2 regions of the Stenotrophomonas sp. GL_101 genome follow, and region 2 is predicted to be linked to the other one. Evidence: riboswitches for the same ligand, from Rfam matches in the RefSeq annotation. Region 2 holds a riboswitch; the other holds the start of a gene.
The links. Region 2 has a riboswitch for thiamine pyrophosphate ahead of AC3IR9_RS00825 (TonB-dependent siderophore receptor). Riboswitches for the same ligand answer to the same signal wherever they lie in the genome.

Region 1: it holds a riboswitch for thiamine pyrophosphate, as region 2 does, so the genes downstream of both, thiC (phosphomethylpyrimidine synthase ThiC) here and AC3IR9_RS00825 (TonB-dependent siderophore receptor) in region 2, are expected to answer to the same signal.

Annotation. Positions count from the first base shown of each region.
Region 1 is NZ_CM174432.1:3,867,457-3,877,204, reverse strand. It holds gene ilvG (acetolactate synthase 2 catalytic subunit) at 1-1,242, opposite strand, end outside; gene ilvC (ketol-acid reductoisomerase) at 1,281-2,255, opposite strand; gene ggt (gamma-glutamyltransferase) at 2,917-4,635, shown strand; gene AC3IR9_RS17065 (BCCT family transporter) at 5,363-6,931, opposite strand; TPP riboswitch at 7,202-7,302, shown strand; gene thiC (phosphomethylpyrimidine synthase ThiC) at 7,397-9,274, shown strand; gene AC3IR9_RS17055 (ion channel) at 9,378-9,748, shown strand, end outside.
Region 2 is NZ_CM174432.1:185,189-194,936, forward strand. It holds gene AC3IR9_RS00815 (phosphocholine-specific phospholipase C) at 1-1,839, shown strand, start outside; gene pnuC (nicotinamide riboside transporter PnuC) at 1,855-2,454, opposite strand; gene AC3IR9_RS00825 (TonB-dependent siderophore receptor) at 2,451-4,619, opposite strand; TPP riboswitch at 4,687-4,781, opposite strand; gene AC3IR9_RS00830 (phosphotransferase enzyme family protein) at 4,821-5,957, opposite strand; gene AC3IR9_RS00835 (glycine zipper 2TM domain-containing protein) at 6,048-6,467, opposite strand; gene AC3IR9_RS00840 (response regulator) at 6,624-7,262, opposite strand; gene AC3IR9_RS00845 (ATP-binding protein) at 7,341-9,748, shown strand, end outside.

The DNA of each region.
Region 1 (9,748 bases), 1.1 Mb from region 2:
AGTGAGGTGGTTGCGCGGGTGGTTGAAGCGGCAGTGCTGGGCCACCCACATCTGGTGCTGGCCGACGTCGCAGGCGATGATCGCATCGCTCGGGGCCAGCTCGCTCAGGCGCTTCAGCAACGCCGGGGCGTAGATGTGCTTGCCCGGTGCGTCGTAGCGGGCAGCGAAGCGTTCGCGGTTGCTGTTGCAGCGCTTGCGCCAGGTGTCCTGGCTTGCCGGTGGCGCGGCGGAGGCGGCGGCAGTCAGCGCACGCAGGGCGGTGCCGACGTTGCCGGGCACGGCGATGTCGGCGGTGCGCAGCTTGGAGATTTCATACGCATCGGCGTCGATATGGATGACCCGTGCGAACGGGGCGAATTCATTCAACTTGCCCGTGGCACGGTCATCGAAACGCGCACCGACCACCACCAGCAGGTCGCTCTCCTGCACGGCCATGTTGGCCGCGCGGGTGCCGTGCATGCCCAGCATGCCCAGGTAGTGCGGGTGCTGCGCCGGCAGCGCGCCCAGCCCGCGCAGGGTCAGTACGGTGGGGATCGCACTGGCATCCACGAAGCGGCGGAAGTCCTCCACCGCATCGCCCAACGCCACCCCACCACCGGCATAGATGACCGGCTTCTCGGCCTCGGCGATGGCCACGATGGCCTGTGCCAATGCCGCGTCCTGCGGGGCTGGCGGCGGGCTCACCAATGCCGGCACATGCGCGGGCAGGTGCGCGGCGTCGGCGATCTGCACGTCCTTGGGCAGGTCGATCAGCACCGGCCCGGGGCGCCCTTCCCGGGCGATGCGGAAGGCCTCGGCGACTACCCGCGGCAGGTCATCGACCGAGCGCACCAGCCAGCTGTGCTTGACGATCGGCAGGGTCAGCCCGAACACGTCCAGTTCCTGGAACGCGTCGGTGCCCAGCAGCGGGGTGGCAACCTGGCCGGTGATGCAGACCATCGGCACCGAATCGAGCATCGCATCGGCGATGCCGGTGACCAGGTTGGACGCGCCCGGGCCGGAGGTGGCCACGCACACGCCGACCTGGCCGCTGGCGCGGGCGTAGCCATTGGCGGCCAGCGCCGCGCCTTGTTCATGGCGGACCAGGATGTGCTTCAGCCCGGAATCCACCAGGGCGTCGTAGAACGGCATGATGGTGCCGCCCGGATAGCCGAACAGCGTATGCACGCCCTCGGCTTCCAGGGCCTGCGTCAACCAGCGTGCGCCGTTGCGGGGCGCGCTGCTGTGTGCGGAGGTATTCATGCGGTGACCTTTACGAAAGCGGGTGGGGGAGCCGCGGGTTACGCGGCTTGACTTTGCAACCAGACCATCTTGGCGCGCAGTTCCTTGCCTACCTTCTCGATCGGGTGCTCCAGGTCGGCCTGCTTGAATTTGTTGTAGTTGGGCAGGCCCGCTTCGTACTCGGCCACCCAGTTCTTGGTGAAGGTGCCGTTCTGGATGTCGGTCAACACGTCCTTCATGCGCGCCTTGGTGCCGGCATCGATGACGCGCGGACCACTGACGTAATCGCCGTACTGGGCGGTTTCGGAGATGAATTCCAGCATCCGGGTGATGCCGCCTTCGTAGAACAGGTCCACGATCAGCTTCAGTTCGTGCAGGACCTCGTAATAGGCGATTTCCGGCTGGTAACCGGCTTCCACCAGGGTCTCGAAACCGGCCTGGACCAGCGCCGAGGCCCCGCCGCACAGCACCGCCTGCTCGCCGAACAGGTCGGTCTCGGTCTCTTCCTTGAAGGTGGTCTGGATCAGGTTGGCGCGGGCGCCGCCCAGGCCGGCGGCATAGGCCAGCGCGTACTCGGCCGCCTTGCCGCTGCGGTCCTGGTGGACCGCCCAGATGCACGGCACGCCGCGCCCGATTTCGTACTCGCGACGCACCAGCGCGCCGGGGCCCTTCGGCGCGACCAGTACTACATCCAGATCCTCGCGGGGTTTGATCATGTCGAAATGCACGTTCAAGCCATGCGCGAACAGCAGGCACGCGCCTTGTTTCATGTTCGGCGCGAGCACGTCTTCGTAGAGCTTCTTCTGCACCATGTCCGGGGTCAGCACGGCGACCAGGTCGGCGTCCTTGACCGCCTCGGCGGGGGCCTGGACGGTGAAGCCGTCGGCCTGCGCCTTGACCTCGGTGGGGCCGCCCGGGCGCAGCCCGATGACAACGTCGAAGCCGGATTCACGCAGGTTCAAGGCGTGGGCGCGGCCCTGACTGCCGTAGCCGACAACAGCGATCTTGATCTGGGGCAGGTCGTTGGTGCTCATGGGGAAGATCCTTTGGAGGCAAAAAAAAGAAGGCCGACGGTCAGCGACGCGTCGGCCAATCAGGGGAAGGGGTGGCGCGCGCAGGGCCACGGCCACACGCACACGCCGGTGGGGCGCTGGGCATCGGGGCGGCGGTGGCGGGCTGGCGGGTCATGGGGAAGGGAAACTCGGCGTGGGGAAGGGGAGGGGGAGGAAGAATCGAGGGGCTCTGAAACGAAAAAACCCGCACCTGGGTGGGTGCGGGTTTTGATGGATACCTGGCAGTCTTGCTTACACGCCGGTCCGTCCCGCACCTGTTGGTTGGGTAATAAGTACGAGGACAAGAAGCGAACGGATCGAGGCCGCGCCGGGGTCGGCGTGCTGGATGGATTCGCGGATGGCTGTGCGCTGCAACATGAGATCGAGAAAACCACAGCGCTTTCAGGGCTGTCAACCGTTGCGGCGATATTTGCAACGGTTTCGCCTGCATCCAGCGCAAAGCCCCGCCACGCAAGGATGGTTGCGGCTGAAATCGTTACGGTGAACCCGAATTCACTATTTTGCCGCGGCATTCTGCGCGGAAATGATCTTCCTTTCGGGCACGCCCATGACCATTGTCCGATGCCGTCGCCGGGCAATTACGGCCACTATCAAGCCGCTACCACCCATCAGGAACCACCCCGTGTCCCGACGTCTTGCCCGCGGCCTGCTTGCCGCCGCTGTCCTGTGTGCCCTTCCCATGCTCGCTTCGGCGGCCGACCGCGTCACCGGCCACGCCTTCGCGACCCGCTCGGAAGTCATTGCCCCGCACGCGATGGCGGCCACCTCGCAGCCCTTGGCGACCCAGATCGCACTGGACGTGATGAAGTCCGGTGGTTCGGCAATGGATGCGGCCATCGCCGCCAACGCGGCGTTGGGGCTGATGGAGCCGACCGGCAACGGCATCGGCGGCGACCTGTTCGCCATCGTCTGGGACCCCAAAACGCAGAAGCTGTACGGTTACAACGGCTCCGGGCGTTCCCCGAAGTCGCTGACCCTGGCCGAGTTCCAGCGCCGTGGCCTGAAGGAAATCCCGGCCACCGGCCCGCTGCCGGTGTCGGTGCCGGGCGCGGTGGATGGCTGGTTCGCGCTGCACGAGCGCTTCGGGCGCAAGCCGATGGCCGACAACCTGGCCCCGGCCATCCGCTACGCGCGCGAGGGCCATCCGGTGGCCGAGGTGATCGCTTACTACTGGGACCGCTCGGTGCCCAAGCTGTCGCAGTACCCCGGTTTCAAAGAGCAGTTCACCGTGGATGGCCATGCGCCACGCAAGGGTGAGATGTGGAAGAACCCCAACCTGGCCAACACCCTGGAGCAGATCGCGCAGGGCGGGCGGGATGCGTTCTACAAGGGCGACATCGCGCGCACCATCGGCAGCTACTTCAAGGCCAACGGTGGTTACCTGAGCTACGACGACCTGGCCAGCCACCACGGTGAGTGGGTCGAGCCGGTCAGCAGCAACTATCGCGGTTACGACGTGTGGGAGTTGCCGCCGAACAGCCAGGGCATTGCCGCGCTGCAGATCCTCAATGTGCTCGAGGGCTACGACTTCTCCAAGATCGCCTTCGGCTCTCCCGAGCACGTGCATCTGTTCGTGGAGGCCAAGAAGCTGGCCTTCGCCGACCGCGCGCGCTTCTATGCCGACATGGCGTTCCAGCCGGCGCCGGTGGACAAGCTCATTTCCAAGGGCTACGCGGCCGAGCGGCGCAAACTGATTTCCATGGACAAGGCGCTGCGCGAGGTGCAGCCGGGCACGCCCAAACAGCTGCAGGAAGGCGACACGATCTACATGACCGTAGCCGACGCGGACGGCATGATGGTGTCGCTGATTCAGTCCAACTACCGTGGCATGGGCAGCGGCATGGCGCCGCCGGGGCTGGGCTTCATCCTGCAGGATCGCGGTGAGATGTTCGTGCTGCAGAAGGACCATCCGAACGGCTACGCGCCGGGCAAACGACCGTTCCAGACCATCATTCCCGCGTTCGTGACCAAGGGCGGCAAGCCGTGGATGAGCTTCGGGGTGATGGGCGGGGCGATGCAGCCGCAGGGCCATGCGCAGATCGTGATGAACATGGTCGACTTCGGCATGAACCTGCAGGAAGCCGGCGATGCGCCGCGCATCCAGCATGAAGGCTCGACCGAGCCGACCGGACAGGCCACTGCGATGAGCGACGGTGGCGAGGTCAACCTGGAAACCGGCTTCCCGTATGAAACCGTGCGTGCGCTGATGCGCAAGGGCCATCGGGTGGTATTCGCCGATGGCCCGTACGGTGGCTACCAGGCGATCCTGCGCGACCCGGACACCGGCGTGTATTACGGCGCCTCGGAAAGCCGCAAGGATGGGCAGGCTGCGGGGTACTGAGGTAACGCCAACACAAAGCAGGAGCGATCTTCGATCAGGTGCGCCGCGCGCGTCCGGGGCCCCTTGGCGGCCGGCAGACCCTTGTGCAACTGTCCCCCGGCCGACGCCTGCGGCGCCGGCCTCCTCCTTTATTTTGCCAAGGACCTGCCGGCCGCCAAGGGGCTCGGCTTGCGGGACGTGAAGAGCGGCATCCACGCATGGCATGGATCTACGGCCGCCGGGGAGCTCCGCACGCGGGCACCGATGCCCGGGTGCCGGTAGGTCACCACCGTTGGTGGTGACGCTTTGCGCCGACAGCCTCCTCGTTTGGGCGTGCCGCGAGCGTCGGGGGCCCCTTGGCGGCCAGCAGACCCTTGTGCAAATGTCCCCCGGCCGCCTGCGGCGCCCTCCTCCTTTATTTTGCCAAGGATCTGCTGGCCGCCAAGGGGCTCGGCTTGCGGTGCGCGAAGGGTGCTATCCACGGATGGTGTGGATCTACGGCCGCCGGGGTGCTCCGCACGCGGTCACCGATGCCCGCGTGCCGGTAGGTCACCACCGTTGGTGGTGACGCTCCCCCCACGCCTGCGTGGCCAGAATGCTGGCAGGCCAAAAGAAGCATGTTTTTGCCCTGCCTTCCGCAAGCCTATCGGCTGCGAAGCGGCCCGAACGCGCGCAGCATGCCCGAACGAAGCCGTAAGCCGACCAACGGTCGGCTTCACGGTTGCGCAGGTTACCGGGTGCGCGCCCGCTACGGCGCCCGCGCGGCCTCGTCGCGGGTTTCTTCCTGCGCGGCGATTTCGCGCTCTATCCAGGCGTCCATCATGTGTCGCGCGCGCTGCGCGCGGCGACGCTGCAAGGCATATTCCATGTCCAGCACGCGGTACAGCGACCACATCACCAGCAGCATCAACAGGGCAAACGGTAGTGCGGCAATGGTGATCATGCCCTGCAGTGCATCCAGGCCGCCGGCCAGTAGCAGTGCACCGGCAATCAACGCAATCGCCACCCCCCAGGCCATCTTGCGCGACAGCGGCGGCTCGCCGGCTTCATCGGTGGACATGGTGGCCAGCACCAGCACTGCGGAATCGGCCGAGGTCACAAAGAAGATCACCAGCAGCACCAGCGCCACTACCGACAACACGGTCGGCATCGGCAGGCTGTCGAACATCGTGAACAACACGGTTTCATAGCCGTTGCCCAGCGCCTGGACCAGGTCGACGTGGCCGAAAATCTGCGACCACAGCGCCGTGCCGCCAAACACCGAGAACCACAGGAAGCCGAGCACGCTCGGCGCGATCACCACGCCCAGCACGAACTCGCGGATGCTGCGCCCACGCGAGACCCGCGCGATGAACGAGCCTACGAACGGGGCCCAGGCGATCCACCACGCCCAGTAGAAGATCGTCCAGTCCGCCACCCATGTGCTGCCCGAGAACGGCGACATGCGCAGGCTCATCGTCACCAGCTGGTTGAGGTAGGAACCCAGGGTGGTGGTGAACGTGTCGAAGATGAAGCCGGTCGGCCCCAGCACCAGTATCAGGGCCAGCAGCAGCGCGGCCAACCCCAGGTTGAAGTTGGACAGCCACTTGATGCCGCGGTGCACGCCGCTGGTGGTCGAGGCCATGTAGAGCACGAACGCGACGGCAATGATGGTGAGCTGCACGGCGGGCGAGGAGCGGATGCCGAACACCCGCTCGATGCCGGCGGCAATCTGGATGGTGCCAAAGCCCAGCGTGGTGGCCACGCCGATGGCCGTTGCCACCACGGCGGCCACGTTCACCACCGTGCCGATCCAGCCGCGATGATGGCGGCCGATCAGCGGCTGCAGCAGGTCACTGATCAACCCACGGCCATTGCGGTTGAACTGGAACCACGCCATTGCCAGCCCGATCAGTGCGTAGATGGCCCACGGGTGCAGGCCCCAATGGAAGAAGGCGTAGCGCATCGATGCACGTGCCGCGTCCATGCTCTGCGGCGCCAGCCCTTCGGGCGGCTTGACGAAGTGCGAGATCGGCTCGGCGGCGCCCCAGAACACCAGGCCGATGCCCATGCCCGCAGCGAACAGCATCGACATCCAGCTGGCATTGGAAAAATCCGGCTCGGCATCTTCACCGCCGATGCGCAACGAACCGAAACGGCCGAACGCCAGGTACATCAGGAACGACAACGTGATGAACACCACCAGCAGGTACAGCCAGCCGGTGCTCTTGATGATGGGTGTCAGGCCGCTCTGGATGACGGCATTGAACGGGCCGGGCGCGATCCCGGCCAGCAGCACCAGAACAATGACCAGTGCGATGGAAATACGAAACACCATGCAGGAGTTTCTCCGAACAAATGGGGCGAGCGAATGCTTGCAGTCTCCAGCGGCACAACGGCGACAACTGGGGCGATTCAAGCCGGTCGATGCCGGACTGTGCGGGTGGCCAGAACAGGGGCTCTGGTCGGGCGGTGGGAAGCAACAGGGCGTATACCGCGCCGCAACATTCTAGTCCAGGCAGCGTCAGGGCGTTGTTCACGCGCACGCCGGAGCAAGGCAATCGCCCGCTGTCCGGCGGCTACCGTGGTGTCGTTTGTGGTCTAATTCGCCCCGAAGCGGGGGTACCGCGGCCACATGGCCAAGGTTGAGACAGTCCCTTCGAACCTGATCCGGTTGATACCGGCGTAGGAAGCTTCGCAACTGCAGATGCACTGCGCCGCAGGGCTACCGTGCCCGGTGACCGCCCGCAATCCGTCTGCCGTGCGCCGCCGCTTCGTCCCCGACCTTTTTGGACGATGCCCGATGAACGCACAGCCTTCCGCCCTGCAGCAACAGGCCCAGCAACTCTCCGAGTCGGTGACCCGCCCGATTCCAGGGTCGCGCAAGATCCACGTGCCCGGTTCGCGCAGCGACCTGCAGGTGCCGATGCGCGAGATCGTGCTGACCCGCACGCCCACGCTGTTCGGCGGCGAGGAGAACGCGCCGGTGACCGTCTATGACACCTCCGGGCCCTATACCGACCCGCAGGCGAGCATCGATCTCTCGGTGGGGCTGGCGCCCTTGCGCGCCGGCTGGGTGGCCGAGCGTGGCGACACCGAACTGCTGACCGGCCTGAGCTCGACCTTTGGCCGCTCGCGCGAAACCGATGCGCGCCTGGACGCGGTGCGGTTCCCATCGCGCATTACCCCGCGTCGTGCCATGGCCGGGGCCAATGTCACCCAGATGCACTATGCGCGGCGCGGCATCATCACCCCGGAAATGGAATTCGTGGCGATCCGCGAGAACCAGCGCATCGAAGCGATCCGCGATGCGGCCCTGCTGAAGCAGCACCCCGGGGAGTCGTTTGGCGCCTCCCTGCCGAAGATCATCACCCCGGCGTTCGTGCGCGATGAAATCGCCCGCGGCCGCGCCGTGTTACCCAACAACATCAACCACCCGGAAAGCGAACCGATGATCATCGGGCGCAATTTCCTGACCAAGATCAACGCCAACATCGGCAACAGTGCGGTGTCCTCGGGTATTGCCGAAGAAGTGGAGAAGCTGGTCTGGGCGATCCGCTGGGGTGGCGACACGGTGATGGACCTGTCCACCGGCAAGCACATCCACGAGACGCGTGAGTGGATCATCCGCAATTCGCCGGTCGCCATCGGCACCGTGCCGATCTACCAGGCGTTGGAGAAGGTGGACGGTCGTGCCGAGGCGCTGACCTGGGAGATCTTCCGCGACACCCTCATCGAGCAGGCCGAACAGGGCGTGGACTACTTCACCATCCATGCCGGCGTGCTGCTGCGCTATGTGCCGCTCACCGCACGACGCGTCACCGGCATCGTCTCGCGCGGCGGCAGCATCCTGGCCAAGTGGTGCCTGGCCCACCACAAGGAGAATTTCCTCTACACGCACTTCGAGGACATCTGCGAGATCATGAAGGCCTACGATGTGACCTTCTCGCTCGGCGATGGCCTGCGCCCCGGGTGCATCGCCGATGCCAACGACGCCGCGCAGTTCGGTGAGCTGGAAACGCTTGGCGAACTGACGAAAATCGCATGGAAGCACGACGTGCAGACCATGATCGAAGGGCCCGGCCACGTGCCGATGCAGCTGATCAAGGAAAACATGGACAAGCAGCTGCGCGAGTGCGGCGAAGCGCCGTTCTACACGCTCGGCCCGCTCACCACCGACATCGCACCGGGCTACGACCACATCACCAGTGCGATCGGCGCGGCGATGATCGGCTGGTATGGCACGGCCATGCTCTGCTACGTCACCCCCAAGGAACATCTGGGCCTGCCCAACCGGCAGGACGTGCGCGACGGCATCATGGCCTATCGCATCGCCGCGCATGCCTCGGACCTGGCCAAGGGCCATCCCGGTGCGCAGGTGCGTGACAACGCACTGAGCAAGGCGCGTTTCGAGTTCCGCTGGGAAGACCAGTTCCACCTCGGGCTGGATCCTGAGAAGGCCAAGGAATTCCACGACGAGACGCTGCCCAAGGATGCGCACAAGCTGGCCCACTTCTGTTCGATGTGCGGGCCACACTTCTGCTCGATGAAAATCACCCAGGACGTGCGCGACTACGCGGCCGAGCATGGCCTGACCGACGATGCGGCGCTGACCGAAGGCATGGCCGACAAGTCGGCGCAGTTCCGCGATCTCGGTGCCGAGGTCTATCGCCCGCAATGACGCCCCCTGCCGGGACGGCGTCGCGCGGTCCCGGCAGGCTCATGCGGTATCGCCGGCAACCGCGCTAAGCTCGGCCCGACCGGGGACAGGCAAGGGCATCGGCATGGCGATCGCACGCACCACCAAATGGCTGGCCATCGCCCGCCGGCATCCGTCGGCGTGGTTGCTGGCCGTGCAGCTGCTGGGCGTCCTGCTGTACCCGGCGATGGACGAGGCCGGGGCCGGGCGTGCGTTGTTCGGTGCGTTCGGGATTGCGGTGCTGGGGTTGTCCCTGTGGGTGGTGCGGCGCAGCCCGCTGGGGATGTGGCTGGCCCTGCTGCTGGCCATTCCGTCGGTGGTGTTCTCCATCACCGGTGCGGTGTGGGGCAAGCCCGCACTGACCACCACCGCGCAACTGCTGGAATGCCTGTTGTACTTCTATACCGCCGGCAGCCTCACCGCCTACATGCTGCAGGACCACAAGGTCACCCGCGA
Region 2 (9,748 bases):
AATGCGGCCGGTACCGGGACCATCGCGCCGTTCGCACTGGATACCGCCGCGCACTTCGGCCACATGCGCGTGGAGGGCACCCCGCACACCTGGCCGGATGCGCAGCGGGCCTGGGACCACGGGCGCATGGCGCACTGGCCGGCGGCCAAGCAGGACCACGCGATGGGCTATTTCGGCCGCGCTGACATGCCGTTCCAGTTCGCGCTGGCCGATGCCTTCACCGTGTGCGATGCCTACCACTGCGCGATGCAGGCCGGCACCAATCCCAACCGGCTGTTCCTGTGGAGCGGGCACAACGATCCGCTCGCCGGTGGCGGCGGCCCGGCGGTGGCCAACTCGCATGACAATTTCCCCGAGCTGGGCGGGCATCCCGCGTCGTACACCTGGACCACCTACGTCGAGCGCCTGCAGCAGGCCGGCGTGGACTGGCGCATCTACCAGGACATGGCCGACAACTTCACCGACAACCCGCTGGCCGGGTTCCAGCCGTTCCGCCAGGCATGGCGTGGCGCACCCGGCCACGATGCCGCGTTGCGCGAACGCGGGGTCAGTACGCGCGGCTTGGCGCAGCTGCGCGAGGACGTGCTCAAGGGGCAGCTGCCGCAGGTCAGTTTCATCATCGCCGATGCTGCCGGCAGCGAGCATCCCGGGCCGTCCAGCCCGGCGCAGGGGGCGGCGTATACCGCGCGCGTGCTGGATGCGCTGACCGCCGACCCGCAGGTCTGGAGCCGTACCGCGCTGCTGCTGATGTTCGATGAAAACGACGGCTTCTTCGACCACATGCCGCCACCGGCACCGCCATCGCGCGATCCATCCGCCGCTGGCGGGCTGGCCGGTGCGTCGTCGGTATCCACCGAGGGCGAATACCATCAGCTGCCCTCGCCGGGCAATGAAAAAGCCGACCCGCTCGCGCTGCGCGGCCGCCCCTACGGGCTGGGTCCGCGCGTCCCGCTGTACGTGATTTCGCCGTGGAGTCGCGGTGGCTGGGTCGATTCGCAGGTGTACGACCACACCTCGGTGATCCGCTTGATCGAACGTCGCTTCGGTGTCGCCGCACCGGACCTGTCGCCGTGGCGGCGCGCGGTCTGCGGTGATCTCACCGGCGCGTTCGACTTCACCCACAGCGACCACCGCCCCTTCATCGCCTCGCTGCCGCCCACCGCCGACACCGCCGCGCGTGCGGCGGCATTGCCCGGGCGCACGCTGCCGACCCGGCCGGAGGCGCAGTTGCTGGCGCAGCAGGAACCCGGCGTGCGCCCGGCACGCGCGCTGCCCTACCACCCGCAGGCCACGGTCGCCGTGGTGGCCGGCAGCGTGCAGCTCACGCTGGGCTGCGAAGGCGCCCCGGCGGTGCTGCAGGTCTATGACTGCCTGCAGCTGCAGGCGATCCCGCGCCGCTACACGCTGCTGCCAGGGACGCCACTGGAAGGGCGCTGGACGCTGGATGCCACCCACGGTTACGACCTCTGGCTGCTCGGGCCCAATGGCTTCCATCGCCGCTATCAGGGCGCTGCCGGTGCTGTTGTGCCGCTGGTCGCGCGGGTGGATCGCTCCGATGCCGGCCTGCGCCTGCGCCTGCACAACCCGGCGCATACCGCACAGGCGGTCACCGTCAGCGCTGGCGCCTACGCCGGCAAAATGCCGGAGCGCCAGTTGCAGCTGGCCGCCCAGGGCAGCGTGGAGATCCTGTGGGATGCCGTGCCCACCGCAGGCTGGTACGACCTTCGGCTGCAGCAGCCCGGTGCGTCGCAGCGCCTGGCCGGTCGCGTCGAAGATGGCCGCCCGGGCAGCACCGACCCGGCGATGGGGGCCGAGCCGATGCGCATTGAACCGGGCTGACCGGGCGCGAACCGGTCATGTGCGCGGCTGAATGCCGTCAAGGGCGGTGGTGCCGGTCCTGCCGGCTGCCGTCCACGCCCGCAACCCCATCACCGCCAGCCCCACGAACACCACGTACAGCGCGGCGGTCACGGTGAGCGACTTGACCACGTACATGCCCACGTAGACCACGTCCACCAGGATCCACAGCCACCACGTGGCAACGTGGCGGCGCGCCTGCCACCACTGCGCCACCAGGCTGAGCGCGGCCAGCATGGCATCCAGCCACGGCAGCGCGGCGTTGGTGTAGGTGTGCATGGCCGCGCCCAGCGCGATGCCGAACAGCACGCCGATGCCCACGTCACGCAGCAGGCGGGTGCGCGACAGCGGCGCGATGACGATCTGCCCGTCCTGCTGCGCGTGCCGGCGCCAGCTGGCCCAGCCATAGACCAGGAAGCCGCCGAACACCACCTGCAGCAGCGTGTCCGAGTACAGCCGGGCCTCGGCGAACACCAGCGCATACAGCGCCACCGACACCAGGCCGACCGGCCAGGCGAGCATCCGCCGCCGGGCCATCAGCCACACGCCTAGGATGCTGCAGGCCACCGCCGACCATTCCAGGACGGCCGGGTTCATAGCGCGAACGTCACCGACAGGCGCGCCTGCCGCGGTGCGCCGGCGAACAGGTAGTAGTCGCCATAGCTGCTGCCGGTATCGCGCCAGTAAAACCGGTTGAACACGTTGTCCACCGACAGGTTCCAGGTCACCGCGCGGTCGCGCAGCTGCTGCTGGAAGCGCAGCCCGGCATCGACCACGTGGTAGCTGGGCACGCGCACGCTGCCATCCACCGTGGCGGCATTGGAAGAGGCATAGCGCCAGCCGCCGGTAACCGCCAGGCCGGTCGCGAACGGCAGCTGGTAATCCACGTGTACCGCCGCACGCGCCTTGGGCACGTTGACCAGCTGGTGGCCGTCGTAGGCGGCCGTGCCGGCGTTGCGCGCGCGGGCCTGCAGCACGCTGGCGCTGGCGGTGATCCGCAATGCGTCGGAGAGCTGGCCGTTGGCGGTCAGCTCCAGCCCGGTATGGGTCTGCTGGCCTTCCTGCACGAAGGTGTAGCCGGCGTCGCTGTCATCGGGCTTGGCGTACTGGAACGGCTGGCCGGTGCGGAACAGCGCCGCGCCCAGGGTCCATGCATCGCCGCGGGCGTACTTCACGCCCATTTCGAGCTGGCGCGATTGCACCGGCGGCAGGTAGGCACCGTCGTTGGAGGTCCAGAACGGCGCCTCCTGGCCCAGCGAAATGCCGCGCACGTAACTGGCGTAGGCGGTGACGCTGTCGGTGGCCTTCCACATCAGCGCGGTCTGCGGCAGGAACCGCGACAGGCGGCTGCGGCGCTCGGGAGTGCCACGCTTGTCATAGGCGCGTTCGTCCAGGCGCACGAAGCGGCCGCCGGCCAGCCATTCCCACTCGCCCAGGCCGATGCGGTCCAGCACGAACAGCGCGTCCTGGCGGCTGTCCAGGCGGCGCGCGGATGCGCCGGGCACCAGCGGCGACGGCGCGAATGCCGGCACCTGCGCATCGTAGATGTTGGCCGTGCCCACGTACTCGTTGACGTTCAGGCGCTTGTCCACGGTACGCCGGAAGCCATCGGCGCCCACGCTCAGCTGGTGGTCGACCGCGCCGGTGGTGAAGCTGCCGCGCAGCTCGGCGCGCACTTCCTGGTTGCGACGGGTGTCGTCGGGGCTGCGGTAGTCGTAGATGTCGTAGTCGCCGTTGGGCGCGAAATAGTTGCCCGGCACGCTGCCATCGGCGCAGCCGGCGGCGTAGTAGCAGCCATAGGCGAAGGCGACGTTGTCGTCGATCACCGTGCGGCTGTGGCTGGCCGATACCCGCGACTGCCAGCGGGGACTGAAATCGTAGGTGTGCAGTGCGGTGATGTTGGTGCTGTCGATGCCCACCGGCTGCTGCCACGGCTGGTGGCCGAGCATGCGCGAACGGCGCACCTGGCGCGGCAGTACGGTGGCCCCCAGCAGCTGGTAGCCCGACGCCGAGCGCTGCGCGCTGGTCTGGTAGTTGGCGTCCACCTCAAGCTTGCCGTGCTCGCCGATCAGCCAGTCGGTGGCCAGGGAGTAGAAGTTGCGGCGGCCGTCGGCGTTGTCGATGTACGAATCGCTGGCATCCCAGGCGGCGTTGAAGCGCACCCCGATGCGCGGCGTCAGCCAGTGGCCGACATCGACGGCGGCGTAGCGCGAGCCTTCCGAATCGGTGCCCAGGGTGAGGTTGCGCACCTCGGCCGGGCGCTTGCCCACGTAGTTGATGATGCCGCCCGGCGCCATCACCCCGGCGGCCAGCCCGGCCTCGCCCTTGAGCACCTCCACCTGCTGGATGTTTTCCAGCGCCAGGCGTTGTTCGCCGGCGATGCTCAGGCCGTTGAAGCGGTAGCCGGTGGCGGTGTCCAGCGCGAAGCCGCGGATCGCGATGTTCTGGTAATACCCCTCCGGGGCATAACTGTCGCCGAGCGAGGCATCGTTGCGGGCCAGTTCGGAGAGCGTGCGCACCTGGCGGGTATCCAGCAGCTGGCGGTCGAGCACGTTCATCGAGGCCGGCGTGCTTTTCCAGTCGCCCACGCCGAAACTGGTGCTCTGGGAGGGCGTCGCGCTGTCCTGCCGGGCCTGCACGCGGACGGCGGCAAGCTCGGTGGGGGAACGGTCCGGCACTTCCGCGGGGGTGTCACGGGCATGCAGCGGCAACGCGGTGCACAGGGCAAGGGCGAGCAGGGTGGGGCGCAGGCAGCGGTTCATACGATTCGTCATCAGCAGGGGGAGACGAAGCGACGGCGCACGCGCGCACCTGCCCATGAAGGAGGTGTGCCCGCTGCTCAAAGCTCCCTACGCCGGTGCAAACCGGATCAGGTTCCAAGGGACTCTCTCAGCCTGGTTATCCAGGCACCCCCGCTTCAGCGGCTATTTCACCACAAACGGCGGGGATCCGCTCGGCAACGCTCAGGCCGCCGCGTGCAGGGCGGCCAGCAGGCGCTGCCCGTGCGGGCTGCCGAACCACTGCGTGTGGCCCAGCAGGAAGGTCCGGTAGGCCACGTCCGCGTTCGCGCTGGAGTGGGTGATCCCTTCAAAATAGTCCACCTCGGACAGGGCGAAGTCGAGGTGCACCACCGGCAGCAGGTCAGCCAGCAGCTGCACCCGCTCGGCCGACAGCGGCAGCACCTGCCGGTAGCCGTCGAGCAGGGCGAGTGCGATGTCCACGCGCACCGCCTCTTCGCCGTGCGCCACGTCCAGCCAGGCGATGGCGTTGCGTTCGATCGCCGTGGCCAGGTCGAACAGCGCGCTGGTGGGCGAGGCCAGGCCGAAGTCGAGCACGGTTGCCACCGCTGCCGCGTCACCGTCGCCGCGCCACAGCAGATTGGACACATGCCAGTCGTTGTGGGCCCACAGCCGGGGTTCGGCCTGCAGGCGCCCGGCCAGCCCGGCATGCCAGGGCAGCACGATGCGATGCAGCTCGTCCTGCCAGGCGGTGCGCGCCAGGTACTGCGCCAGTCCCGGGCGTTGGGCCAGCTGGCCGGTCAGCAGGGCGACCGGATCGGCAGCGCGGATCAGGTCGTCGCGGGCCACCAGCAGGTGGGTACTGCGCTGGGGCGCCGTGTAGGACGCCGCGGCCTGGTGCAGCGTGGCGAGCATGCGCCCGGCGTGGTGCGCGTGCGCCACGTCGGTGGCGTGGGTCCACGAATGTGCCTCGCGGTAAACATCCTGGCCGGCGCCGACGGTATGCAGTTCATAGGTCCACTGGCCGTGTTGCACCGCGCGCTGGCCGGCGTGGTCGGGCAGCACCGTTACCACCGGCACGCCGGCCGCCGCCAGGTGGGCCATGAAACGATGCTCTTCGCTCAGGCCGGTGGCATCGCGCACGCTGCGATGGTGGCGCTTGAGGAAGAACGTGCCCTGGGCCGTGGCCACGATCGCAGCGGCCGACAACGGGCGCGGGCTGTGCCAGAGCAGCTGGCAGTGGCCGCCCAACGGCGGGTATCGGGTCTGCAACCAGGCGATTTCAGCTGCGCTGATCGGCGGCCAATCGGCGGCCACCGCATCGTTGTTGAGGCCTTGGACGCGGTGGGGAGTGTGGGTCATGGCAAGGGGATCGGGACATGCGGTGCGGCGCCGGGGGCGTCAGGGTACCGCGTGTGCGCTGACGCCCCCGGCCGGTTCAGCGTGGTCTGTTTACCACCCGCGCCCGTGGCGGCGATCCCAATCGCGGCGGTCGCGCTGTTCGCGTTCCCAGCGGCTGCGCTCGTAGCGGCGATCATGGCCACGGTCGTAACCGCGGTCGTAGCTGTAGCGGCGATCCTGGCGGCGGTCGTCGTAACGACGGTCATAGCGGTGATCGCGGTGATCGCGGTTGTCGCGGTTGTCGCGGGTGGTCAGGTTGCCGATCGCGCCACCGGCCACCGCGCCGCCCACGGTGGCTGCGGTGTCACCGTTGGAGAGCAGGTGCCCGGCCACGCCGCCCACCACGGCGCCGACCACGGTGCGCTTGTCCTTCCGGGACATGGCATTGGCATCGCCAAGGGTGGCCAGGCCCGCGGTGAGGGCCAGCGCGATGGCCAGGCCACGAAGGCTGAGTGCGGAACTGTTGAACATGGTCGGTTCTCCTGTCGGATGCTTGCCACGCTCGCCGCTGGACATTGCCGGAACATTGCCTTGCCAGCGGGGCGGGGACGCGCATTCATCTAAGAGCAATCGGCATGAAGCGACGCTGAAAATGCGCGCGCCGCCGGGCACCGCGTGGGCCGGGCTTCAGATTTCGCTGTCGCGCAGGTAGTCAAACAGCTCCGCATCGCCCTTCAGCCCCAGCTTGAGCATGGCATCGCCCTTCTGCCGGCTGATGGTGCTCACGCTCTTGTGCAGCTGCAACGCGATCTGCTTGACCGTCAGGCCGCTGCCGAGCAGGCGCAGCACTTCCACTTCGCGTGGTGACAGCGGTTTGGTGCCGGTCTCATCGACGGCGTTGGTGCCGATTGCGTCAATGCGCTCCTTCAACGTGCGGCTGATGTAAGGCAGGCCACGTTGCACCGTCTGGATCGCCACCGGCAGCTCTTCCATCGAGGAGGTCTTGTCCACCAGCCCCAGCACGCCGGTGGAGGCCACCATGCGCAGGATCGCCAGGTTGTTGGACACGCTCAGCATCAGCACCGGCAGGTCCGGGAAGCGGCGGCGGATCAGGCCGATCATGGTGAAGCCGTCAGCATGCTGGCTGCCGGGCATCGAGTAATCGGTGACCAGCATGTCGCACGCGTGCGTGGCCAGTGCGTCGAGTAGTTCGTCGGCGCTGCTGGCCTCGGCCACCACGACGCCCACGCCACTGGATTCGATCACCGCCTTGGTGCCGATCCGGACCACCGGGTGGTCGTCGGCAATGATGATGCGCAGGGTCATGGACTAGTATGCTGACGGAGGTGGACGCCGCGCGGGCCGTGCCGTGGTGGAGACATCATTCTACGGAGATAAGACCGCATGCGTACCCCGGTTGTCCGCTGGCTGGTGCTGATGGTCCTGGCCCTCGTGCCGCCGCTGGCTGCAGCAGAGCAGGCCGCTGGTGCCGCTCCGTCGCTTTCACCGCTGCAGCGCGAGTGGCTTGGTCGGCACCCTACCATCATCCTGGGCCTGTACGACAGCGGCTGGCCGCCGTTCGAGTCGGTTCGTGACGGCCGTCCACAAGGACTGGGTTACGACTACCTCAGCCTGCTCGCACGGCGGCTGGGCGTACGGGTGGACGTGCGCATGTACCGCAGTTGGGGCGAGGTGCTCGACGCCGCCTGCCGGGGCGACGTCGATGTGGTGATGAACGTCACCCTGACCCCCGACCGCGCGCGCTGCATGGTCTACACCCGCGCCTACTTCGATGCGCCCCTGGCGGTGGTGGGGCGCCCGCAGGACACCCGCACCTCGACCGATCCGGACCTGCGCGGGCTGCGCGTGGTGGCCGAGCAGGACTTCGTCACCGGCCAGCAGGTCCGCGCGCGCTTCCCCGGGGCGCTGCAGGTAACCGCGACCGATACCCTGACCGCCTTGAACATGGTCGGCCGCAACACCGCCGACGTGTACATCGGCAACGCCCACGTGGCCAGCGCGCTGATCGCCCAGCACGGGTTGGGCACGGTCAGCCTGCTGCGGCCCAGCGACCTGCCACCGGAGCGCCTGCACTTCGGCGTGCCCACCGCCAACCAGCCCTTGGTGGAGGCCATGGACAACGTGCTCGGGCAATTGACGCGGGCCGAGCGGGACGCCCTGTCCACGCCGTGGCTGACGCCGCTGCAGTGGTCGGGCCAGTCGCGGTTGATCCTGGACAAGGCCGAGCAGCGCGTGTTGTCGACACCGCTGCGCATGGGCTTTGCGCCGAATGCGGCACCGTTGGCATTCGTCGACGCCGCCGACCGGCCCAGCGGGGTGGCCGGCGACTACCTGCGCCAGCTGCGCATGGTCGGTGCGCAGCTGGTGCAGGTGCCGGCGCATGACTGGTTCGAGGTGCGTGAGCAGATGCGTCGCGGCGATGTCGACGCGATCATGGGCATCCCCAACGACTCGACCTACCTGGGAGCGGACTGGGTTTTCAGCGAGCCGTTCATCACCGTACCCAACGTGATCGTGGTGGGTAGCGACAGCCCCTCGGTGCTCAGCCTGGATGACCTGGACGGGCGCAGCGTCCTGCTGTCCGACCCGGACCGGCTGCGCGGCTACATCCTGCAGCAGGCCCCGAATGCGCGGATCGTCCCGGCCCGCAGTATCGAGCAGGCGCTGGAACGGCTGGCCAACGGCGATGCCGATGCCTATGTCGGCAATCTGGCGATGGTCGACCGGATCGTGCGCGACCGTTATCCCGCGCAGCTGCATGTCACCGCGCCGGCCGGCTTCAGTGATCGGTTGTCGCTGGCGGTAAAGCGCCAGTACGCACCGCTGGCGACCACCTTCGACCGGATGCTGGCCAACCTCACCCCGCGCGAGCGCGAGGCGATCCGGGGCGACTGGCTGTCCGCCGAATACCGCAGCGGGCCGGACTGGCGGTTGATCGCCCGCTGGGCGGTGCCGTTGGCGCTGGTGCTGCTCACCGCGATCCTGGTGCACGGCTGGGGCTACTGGCGGCTGCGCCGGGAAGTGGCGATGCGGCGGCGCCTGGAGCAGCGCCTGGAGCAGCGCCTGGCCGAGGTCACCGACAACCTGCCGGCGACCGTCTACCAGGCCCGCCGCGACAGCAATGGCCGGTTCTCCTTCCCCTATATCGCCGGCGACATGGAGGCGTTGTTCGGGATCAGCGCGGCCGAGGCCATTGCCGACGAATCGCGGGTGATCGAGAAGATCGACGCGCAGGACCGCGAACGCGTGCGGGAGGCCCTGGCGCTCGCCGCGCGCGACTTTGCCGCGCTGGACATGGAGTTCCGCACCTGCCCGCATGGCGAAGTACGCTGGATACGCTCGCGCGCGCTGCCCTACGCGGTGGATGAGGGCGAAATGTTGTGGAGCGGCTACTGGGTGGATGTCACCGAGGCCCGGGCCCAGGCCGATGCGCTGGCCAGCGCCAAGGCGGCGGCCGACCGCGCGGCGGCGGCCAAGTCCGACTTCCTGGCCACGATGAGCCACGAGATCCGCACCCCCATGAGCGGCGTGCTGGGCATGGTCGAAGTGCTGGCCCACACCCCGCTGGATGGCGAGCAGCACCGCATCATCGCGGTGATCGAAGACTCGGCGCAGATGCTGCGGCAGATTCTCGACGACATCCTGGACTACTCGCGGATCGAGGCCGGCGCATTGCCGCTGGAACTGCAGCCGGTGGCGCTGCGCAGCCTGCTGGACAACGTCCAGCAGCTGTTGTCCCCGCAGGCATCGGCCAAGGGCCTGCGGCTGCAGTTGGATGTCGACCCGGCGGT